DNA from 3 places in the Psychrosphaera haliotis genome. Region 3 is predicted to be linked to each of the others. Evidence: predicted binding sites of a transcription regulator. Region 3 holds the regulator's gene; each other region holds the start of a gene.
What was found. Region 3 encodes FliA, which starts transcription of late flagellar genes. Its sites were predicted from a motif close to CTAAAGNTNNNNNNNNNNNNGCCGATA; they were not measured.
Positions count from the first base shown of each region.

Region 1 (3,265 bases), on a different contig from region 3:
GTTTAGCCATGTGAGTGTTTAACGCGCCCACATTTTCAGAAATAGACATGTCGTTGTCATTTAATACTACAAGCATATCAGGCTTAATGTCGCCAGCATGGTTCATGGCTTCAAAAGCCATACCAGCCGTCATTGCTCCATCGCCTATAACAGCACAGACTTTTCTTATATCTTCACTTGGATTGGCGTCGTGCTTAGCTTCAGCTGCAATTGCCATTCCTAACGCTGCGCTTATTGATGTTGAAGAGTGGCCAACACTTAATGTGTCGTACTCACTTTCTTCGCGCCAAGGAAAAGGATGAAGACCATCTTTTTGACGAATAGTATGAATTTTGTCAGCTCGACCTGTGATAATTTTATGAGGGTAAGCTTGGTGGCCAACATCCCATATTACACGGTCGTATGGAGTGTTATAAACATAATGCAAAGCTACCGTTAGCTCTACAGTGCCAAGGCCGGAAGCAAAATGCCCTGAGCTTTTACTAACACAGTTTAAAAGATACGCACGTAATTCATCACAAACAGAGTGAAGTTGCTCTTGTGGCAATTGACGTAAGTCGGTTGGCAATAATGCCTTTTGTAAGTTCGGATAATCCGCCATATTAACAGTCATAAAATTACTAATGGTCTCTTTCTATAATGTATTGCGCCAATTGACTTAATGAAGATGTATCTGCGTCGATTTGTTCTAACGCAAGGTTGGCTTCATTTACCAATTGCTGTGCTTTTAATTTTGCTTCATCTAAACCTAGCAAAGCTGGGTAAGTAGATTTATTTGCTTGTTCGTCAGAGCCTTGAGGCTTGCCTAGTGTTTCTGTATCCGATGTAATATCCAATACGTCATCCCAGACTTGAAAGGCCAATCCAATTGCATCTGCGTATTTAGTTAATGCTTCTATTTGACCTTGAGTTGCATTGGCGGTAATTGCCCCTGCTAATACAGAAGCTTTAATAAGTGCCCCTGTTTTCAGGTTATGCATCGCCTGTAAATTTGCCAAAGTCATTGGCTTTTTGTCAGTGTTTAATAAATCAATGCTTTGCCCAGCACACATCTTAGTTGCCGACTTAGCAATAATGTTGACCAATCTTAGTTGATTTTCTGCAGAAACGTCGTGGTAAGTGTGAGATGTCACTAGGTCAAACGCAAAAGATTGCAAGGCATCACCCGCAAGAATAGCTGTCGCATAGTCAAACTTTTTGTGGCAAGTAGGTTGGCCACGTCTTAAGTCATCATTATCCATTGCAGGCAAATCATCATGAATTAAGCTGTAAGTGTGAATTGCTTCTATTGCAGCTGCTGGTGCGTCAAGATCTTCATTAGACGCACCCAATATTTGGCCAGTGGTATAGACCAAAAAAGGTCGTACTCTTTTACCACCTAGTAGCAAAGAGTACTGCATAGCATCTTTTAATTGCGAGTCTTCAATATTTGCATTGTTTAAGAAGGCATCAAGGTGAGTTACCGTGCGTTCTTGCACTGCCTTGATAGCAGACAAAATAGTCATTCTAATTATTCGCCTTGTCCAACGTTTTCAAAAAAAGGTTGAAGATCTAAGTTGCCCTGCTTTTCCATTAAAATTTGTACTTTTTGCTCAGCTTCTTGCAAACGGCCTTGGCTTAGTCGAGTTAATTCAATACCACGCTCAAATAACGCCAACGACTTCTCGAGTTCTAGGTCTCCAGATTCAAGTTGATTAACTATAGTTTCTAATTCACTTATTGCCGTTTCAAACGTAATATCTTTAGGAGTTGCCATAGGTTGATTTTCACTTGGTTAAAAGCTGCCAAAATTAGCCGGTAAAGGTATCGCAAATGGCATGGTTATTCAATTATATTGAGCTAGAATAAATGTAAATCGATTAAACTTTGTTCGGTTAAGTCATTAAGTTGCCGATAATATTTAAGTTGCTAGTTTTGCTGTCGATAATTAAACTTAGTAATAGAAATCACCTTCAGGAGTAAATTGTGGATTTAGCAAGTATAGTTGGCATGATCGGAGCCATCGGCTTTATTGTTTTAGCCATGATATTAGGTGGTGGTTTAGGGATGTTTATTGACGTTCCTTCAATTGCTATTGTTTTCGGTGGCTCAACCTTTGTACTTATGTCTAACTACACACTCCCTCAATTTATCGCCGTAGGCAAAATAGCGGGTAAAGCCTTCTCGTTTAAAATTGAAACTCCTGAAGAACTCATCGAAAAAATTGTTGAACTGGCTGACTCTGCTCGTAAAGGTGGATTCTTAGCATTAGAAGAAGCGGAAATCAGTAACCCATTTTTACAAAAAGGCGTGGACCTTCTAGTTGATGGCCATGATGGTGAAGTTGTCCGCGCCACTTTATCAAAAGATATCTCACTGACTACTGAACGCCATGAACTTGGCGCCGGTATGTTTAAAACTTTAGGCGATATTGCCCCAGCAATGGGCATGATTGGAACTTTGGTTGGCCTTGTAGCAATGCTATCAAACATGGATGATCCTAAGTCAATTGGACCAGCAATGGCAGTAGCATTGTTAACTACGTTGTATGGAGCTTTCCTAGCAAACGTAATCGCACTACCAATGAGTTTTAAACTTGGACTTCGAGTTGAAGAAGAAAAGCTAAACCAAAGTCTTATTATGGACGGCGTACTTGGTATTCAAGACGGTCAAAACCCGAAAGTTATTGAAGGTGTTCTGCGTAATTACCTCGCTGCTTCCAAACGTGAAGTTAATACTGAGGAATAGCAGATGTCTGAAGAAGAATGCCCAAAATGTCCACCCGAGGGGCTGCCCGGTTGGATGGGTACATTTGCAGACTTAATGTCTCTGTTAATGTGCTTTTTTGTACTGTTATTGTCATTTGCCGAAATGGATGTGCTTAAGTTTAAGCAAATTGCGGGCTCTATGAAGTTTGCCTTTGGTGTTCAAAATAAAATTGAAGTAAAAGATATTCCAAAAGGAACGTCTGTAATCGCGCAGGAGTTTCGTCCAGGTAGGCCAGAACCGACGCCAATCGAAATTATTCAGCAACAGACTATTGAAATTACTCAGCAGGTTTTAGAATTTGAAGAGGGTGAAGATGAGTCCGCCGGTGGTCGCCAGGAACAAACAGCAGAAATGCGTGGTGGCATGAGTTCAGCAACTGCTGAAGCTGAGTCTGAGTCTTCGGCAGAAGCCGCCGCTGAACAAGAAGAAGTGAACGAGCTATTGAAAAAAATAGCACAACAGATGCAACAAGAAATTATTGATGGCGCCATTGAGTTAGAATCATTAGGGCAACAAA
Region 1 covers NZ_BAAAFQ010000006.1:179,340-182,604, reverse strand. Annotated here, with positions in the region: gene dxs (1-deoxy-D-xylulose-5-phosphate synthase) at 1-613, opposite strand, end outside; gene ispA ((2E,6E)-farnesyl diphosphate synthase) at 621-1,505, opposite strand; gene ABD009_RS09080 (exodeoxyribonuclease VII small subunit) at 1,511-1,756, opposite strand; gene pomA (flagellar motor protein PomA) at 1,966-2,727, shown strand; gene ABD009_RS09070 (flagellar motor protein MotB) at 2,731-3,265, shown strand, end outside.
Region 1: a site for FliA is predicted at 1,900-1,926, ahead of pomA (flagellar motor protein PomA). Genes of this name have one in related genera too.

Region 2 (3,265 bases), on a different contig from region 3:
AAAACCAATTATTTGGAAATACGGAGTCTGGAGTTGCTTTACTGACGTCTTCAAATAAATGAACTGTTATACCATTGTCCTCTAACTTCTTTGCCATGTTAGACACTTGTTCGTAAGCCAGTGTTGTTAGCGCCCTATTATTATCGGCTTCACTTTGAAAGGTATTATCGGCAGACGTTTGTGGATTTGGTAAAAAGTGATGTGGGCGGATCATAACCACAGCTTTAGGTGCCTGACTCATGATATTTCCTTTTATGTTGTGGGGAACAAGATAATAATAAGGTCGCATTGTACGGCCTTTTATTCTGTTTAAACAATCAGAAAGTATTTATATTAACCAATTTCATGCCGGTTGTGTGGGCGGTTGTAGTCGATTTCTGGGCCCGCAGGGACAACTTGCGTTGGGTTTATCATAGTATGGCTGAAGTAGTAATGCCTTTTAATATGATAGAAGTCGACCGTTTCCGCAATACCTGGCCATTGATATAGCTCTCTTAAATAAGAGGATAAATGTGGATAACTCTCAATAGTTCTTTGGTTACATTTAAAGTGACCCACATAAACCGCATCAAAACGAATCAAGGTTGTGAATAAACGCCAATCTGCCTCAGTGATTGTATTTCCGACTAAATAACGATTTGTAGTTAGTCTGTGTTCAATCTCATCTAATGCATTAAATAGCTTTGTAAATTCTTTTTCATAAGCGGCCTGCTTAGTAGCAAAACCACACTTATAAACACCATTGTTTATGTTGTGGTAAACAAAGTCATTAACATCATCAATGTCGGACTTTAATTCGCTTGGATATAAGTCTAGTGAACTGTTCGTCAAATGATTAAAGGCGTTATTAAACATTCGAATTATTTCTGATGATTCATTACTTACAATTTGGTTAGTTTTCTTATCCCAAAGTACAGGAACCGTCACACGGCCTGAGTAGTCGCTTTTATTTCGAGTATATACTTGGTGCATATACTGAGCATCAAATAGCGCATCGCCAGTGCTGTGATTTGATTTATCAAATTCCCAACCATTGTTTAACATGTCTGGGCTAACAATAGACACGTCGATGTAATCCTCTAAGGATTTTAGCTTTCTAAAAATTAACGTTCTGTGTGCCCAAGGACAGGCAAGAGAAACATACAAATGATATCGACCTTTTTCTGCGATAAAGCCTTTACTACCCGTTGCTCCAGCTTCTCCGTCTGCGGTAACCCAGTTTCTTAACTGTGCGCTTTCACGCTCAAATTTACCGTCACTTTTGTCAGTGTCGTACCACTTATCTTGCCAATTACCATTTACGAGTAATCCCATTATGTCCTCTCTATTTTAATCTCTTATTTGTATTTTATGAGTCTAGCAGAGGCTTGGATTCTCTATAATTAGTAAAACTTGCATATTCCTTTCGAATAAATGCAATTATTGATCAACAGGTTAAAAGAAAAGAGTTATATTTGTATATAATTCATTCAATTTTACAGTGTGTCAGCCGATATTAATGCTAGGCAACCATAGGTATATTAAAATGATTAAATTCGACCCCACTCAATTACAAAATTGGCTGAGCAAACCCAGCAGTAAGGGCGAACTAAATTCTCAAAATGGCCAACAGCAAATTCAAAAGTCAGCGCCAGCGTCATTAGTGACCTTGTCTGGCGCAACATCTAGCACCAGTTTTTCGTATTTTCATCAAACGGTGCAAAAGCGAGTGCAGCAATCAATTTCAGTTCCACAAGATCCAAAGCCTAATAAGTTAGAGCAGGCAGCAATTGAACAAAGGGATAAACGCTCAGACGCGTCATCTAGCGCAATTCTCGGGTTTATAACTAACCGCTTAAAAATGGATAAAGCCGATGGTGCAACACAAGAGCAATTGCAAAGCCGAATAGAAGCTGGTCTTAAAGGTTTTGAACAAGGTTATGAAGAAGCCAGTGGTATCTTATCTGACATGGGGCTGTTGGAAGGTGATGTTGAAAGCGACATTTCACTTACCGCCCAAAAGGTAAAAGAAGGGTTATTTGAACTTGCGAATGAATACTTAGGTGAAAGTCAGAGTGTTATTGAAAAACCAGCCAGTTTAAATCAATCGGATGATTCTGCAGAAGAGTCCGTTCCACCAGCGCGTATTGGTGAAGCTTTATTTCAGTCTTTACAGTCAAAGGAGTCTCGCTCGTTTGAATTTGAACTGGAAACACGAGATGGCGACAGGATTAAGATTAATGCCAGTGCCTTTTTAGGTGCGTCGGTTGAGTCTGGTAGTGGTCGTTTTTCTAGTCAGGGCCAAGGCAATGGAAATTCATATAGTGGTAGCTATGCCTACTCTTATAGCGAAGTAGTTAGTCAGCAGCAGTTTTCATTAAGTATTGATGGTGATTTAGACGAAGACGAACTAGAAGCGATAAATGCCTTATTAGAAAAGATTAATAGTTTGTCGGCGGACTTTTATGACGGTGACATGCAAGAAGCTATTAACAAAGCAATGGAGCTGGAATACGACTCATCTGAGATCAGTGGTTTTGCACTGGATTTAAGCCAAAGCACAAGCGTTAAAGCTGTGGAGGCTTATCAATCTGAACAAGTTTCTCTAAATCCTGGTGCAGCCGCATTAAGAGAGTTAGAGCCATTAGGGAACTTCGCCGCTGATTTGAAAGGTGAATTTGCGAAGACGGAAGACTTGTTTGCTCATCCAAGAGATTTGTTATCGGACTTGTTCCAAAAAATGGACTTATTGAATAAGCCTGAAGAACAAGACTACTCGATAGATTTTTCTTCTTTTTCAACTTCCATTATTGAACAATGGTCAAGTCGTCTGGAGTTAATTCGCGGACCTAAGGTTGATGACTAAGCGCTAATTTAGCAAGTCATCCCTTTGTAATTTAAATGGCAGATTTTATTCTGCCGTTTTTTTAGAACCAGCAACAGCTTGATTAATTTGGTTCATTTCTTTGCTGGTTAACTCACGCCATTGTCCAGGCTTTAGGCCCTTTAAGTCGACGTTCATAATTCGAGTTCGTTGTAGCTTAGTAACTTCAAATCCTAAATATTCACACATACGACGAATTTGTCGGTTTAATCCTTGAGTAAGAATGATAGAGAATTTCTTAGGTCCAAGTAATTTCACTCGGCATGGTTTTGTCACTGTTCCAAGTATTGGAATGCCTTTTTCCATACGACTTTTAAATCGTTCGTTAAGAGGCTTATCTACCACAACAACGTATTCTTTTTCGTGCGCATTCTCTGCGCGTAAAATCTTATTAACAATGTC
Region 2 covers NZ_BAAAFQ010000011.1:27,011-30,275, reverse strand. Annotated here, with positions in the region: gene ctlX (citrulline utilization hydrolase CtlX) at 1-241, opposite strand, end outside; gene ABD009_RS13180 (glutathione S-transferase family protein) at 334-1,314, opposite strand; gene ABD009_RS13175 (DUF5610 domain-containing protein) at 1,526-2,845, shown strand; gene rluF (23S rRNA pseudouridine(2604) synthase RluF) at 2,891-3,265, opposite strand, start outside.
Region 2: a site for FliA is predicted at 1,469-1,495, ahead of ABD009_RS13175 (DUF5610 domain-containing protein). Genes of this name have one in related genera too.

Region 3 (3,265 bases):
TGAGCAATAATGATGTAGAGCGTTTAGCAATTCGGGAGCTGCAGGTTCTGGCTGATCTCCAGCTTTTACCTGTTCGAACATCTCATTGACGGTATCAAGAGCTTGCAGGATAACATCCATCAATTCTGGTGTTACACTTCTCTTGCCTGTTCTCAAAATATCAAACACGTTTTCAGCACCATGACAAGCATCAACTAAATTAGTCAATGCTAAAAATCCAGCGCCACCTTTTACGGTGTGAAAACCACGAAATATAGAGTTTAGTAGGTCAGCGTTTTCTGGATCGTTTTCCAGTTCAACTAACTCTTCTGATAGCAACTCTAAAATTTCTGCTGCTTCAATTAAGAAATCTTGTAGTATTTCTTGATCCACGTCCAATGCCATTCGGCATCTCCCCTAATTTAAAAGCCTAAACTAGACAATAGGTCATCAACTTCATCTTGATTAGAAACTGCATCTTCGCGAGTCTCTGCATCAATAATCGGTCCCTCTGCCCCATTGTTATCGACTGGTTTCTTCGCTTCATTAGCTGTATTTTGGTTAGGTTCACCAAAAACAGTTAATAAGTGAATCAGGCTTTCTTCAACTTCTTTAACAAGCTCTATAACTCGTTTGATAACCTGCCCAGTTAAATCTTGAAAGTCTTGAGCTAACAAAATTTCTGTCATAATCGCATGAATTTTTGCGCTATCCGTCTCCGCACTTTCCATAAACTCATTTATGGAATAGCAAAGTGACTTAAACTCGCCTAATTCAATCTGACGTTGCATTAGCTTGTCCCATTCGGGTTTCAGCTTAACAATATCACTATTGATTTTATCTGTCAGTGGAAGCCCTGTGTCTATGGCGTCCATTGTTTTATTTGCTGCGTCTTCTGTTACTTTCATAACATAGTTTAGACGCTCTTTTGCATCTGGGATATCATCTGACGCTAAATTTGCAATCTTAGGGTCTAGTTGAAAGTTGCTTAGAGAGTCGTGTAATTGCCTAGTTAGCTTTCCTACTTCACCAAAAAGCTCACCATGTTCCTTACTCGTAACTTCGCGTAATATCATGTTAGCAGATGCATTGTCTCCAGCCTCAAGCGCCTCAACGAGGGCTTTTGCGTCTTCCAACGAAATCTGCGGGTTAGTCTCTTCAGACATAGCGACCCCTTATCAGATTATTCTAATCGTTCGAAGATTTTATCCAGCTTGCCTTTCAATGTAGCTGCAGTAAATGGCTTAACAATATATCCATTCACACCGGCTTGGGCCGCCGCTACAATCTGCTCTTTTTTAGCTTCGGCAGTTACCATCATTACAGGCATATGCTTGAGTTTATCGTCTTTACGAATTTCTCTAAGCAGATCGATTCCCTGCATTCCTGGCATATTCCAGTCTGTTACTACAAAATCAAAATCACCATTTTGTAACATTGGCAACGCTGTGCTGCCATCATCTGCTTCTGAGACATTAGTAAACCCTAAGTCACGAAGAAGGTTCTTGATGATTCTTCTCATTGTTGAAAAGTCATCAACAACCAGAATTTTCATATTCTTATCCAAAGCATCCTCCAGTGAGGTAAATTATTAATTTACAGTAATTATTATTAATAAAAATTGGCAATATACAAGTTAAATCAACCAATCTTTTAATCTTGACTTTAATCGAACAAGTGCTTGGCTATGAATTTGACTCACTCTAGACTCACTAACATTGAGAATTTCGCCTATCTCTCTTAAATTTAGCTCATCATCGTAATAAAGTGACAAAATCATTGCTTCTCTTTCTGGTAAGGTTTTTATAGTACTTGATAGGCTCTTGTTAAATGAGCTTTTTTCTACCCCACCATAAGTTAAATCTTTACCACTTTCACTTGCTGGGGCTATAACATCTTCCGTTACACCCAAGTCTTCTAAACCCAACACCTTGCCATTTGTTGCTTCTTTCAGCATCTGATGATATTGGTCGATTGAAACATTTAAGGATTCTGCAACTTCAACGTCTTTAACGTCTCGGCCTAAGGCAGACTCTAGTTGAGATATTTTTTCTGCAACCATTCTTGAGTTTCGATGAACAGACCTAGGAGTCCAATCTCCACGCCTCATCTCATCTAACATAGACCCACGTATACGGATACCCGCATAAGTTTCGAAGCTCGCTCCTTTGCTGTGATCAAAGTTCTTAGATGCTTCAATAAGTCCTATCATGCCAGCCTGAATTAAATCATCAACTAAAACACTATCGGGCAGCCGAGCTGCTAAATGGTGAGCAATCCTTTTTACCAAAACTGAATGTTTTTCCACAACATTCGACAATGTTTGTTGAGCTTCGTAGGCGGTCGCTACTTTATTGTTCAACAGAAACCTCTTAGTTGACCAGTTGCTCTAAAAAAAACTCTAAATTACCAGACGCATGTGATGGTGTTGGCCATTTATTAATTTTTGCTGCCAACGTTTTAAATGCCACCGCTGAAGGTGAACGGGGAAACGCATCTACAATAGCCTTTTGACGACGAACCGCTTTACGCAAGTTATCATCAAAGGGAATAATGGCGGTTAGTTCCAACGTTACATCTAAAAACCTGTCTGTAACCATAGTCAATTTTTTGAATAAATCCCGCCCTTCCTTCATCGTTCTTACCATATTAGCAACAACTTTGAATTTCGCTACGCCATGATCACGATTCAATATCTTAATAAGTGCATAAGCATCTGTAATTGAAGTTGGTTCATCACACACAACGCAAAGAACTTCGTGAGAAGCTCTTGAGAAGGATAGCACCATATCTGATATTCCGGCGGCGGTATCGACAATAAATACATCAACCGGCGTTTTCATTTCGCTGAAAGCCCTAATTAAACCAGCGTGCTGGGCGGCAGAAAGCTCAACCATATCGATTGAGCCTGATGTTGCAGGGACAATTTTTATACCCGATGGGCCTTCGACTAAAATATCGTCTAATTCGGCCTCACCTGATAATACATGTGAGAGATTTTTATGGACGCGAAGCCCAAGCATAACATCGCAATTCGCTAACCCGAGGTCAGCATCAAGCACAAGAACGTTAAGTCCTGTTTGCGCCAAAGCAATTGCAGTATTTAGCGATACGCTGGTTTTTCCAACTCCGCCCTTTCCACCTGTTACTGCAATAACTTTTGTTTTTTTCGCCATCGACATATTTCGTAAACCGCTAGCTTGATCAGAAGTAATATTAATCATACATGCCCACTGCTTTTGGCACTACCTTATTATTTTTATTAGAAACTTTTTCTTTAAGTTCA
Region 3 covers NZ_BAAAFQ010000004.1:182,561-185,825, forward strand. Annotated here, with positions in the region: gene ABD009_RS03490 (chemotaxis protein CheA) at 1-384, opposite strand, end outside; gene ABD009_RS03495 (protein phosphatase CheZ) at 402-1,145, opposite strand; gene cheY (chemotaxis response regulator CheY) at 1,163-1,546, opposite strand; gene ABD009_RS03505 (RNA polymerase sigma factor FliA) at 1,616-2,341, opposite strand; gene ABD009_RS03510 (MinD/ParA family protein) at 2,352-3,203, opposite strand; gene flhF (flagellar biosynthesis GTPase FlhF) at 3,196-3,265, opposite strand, start outside.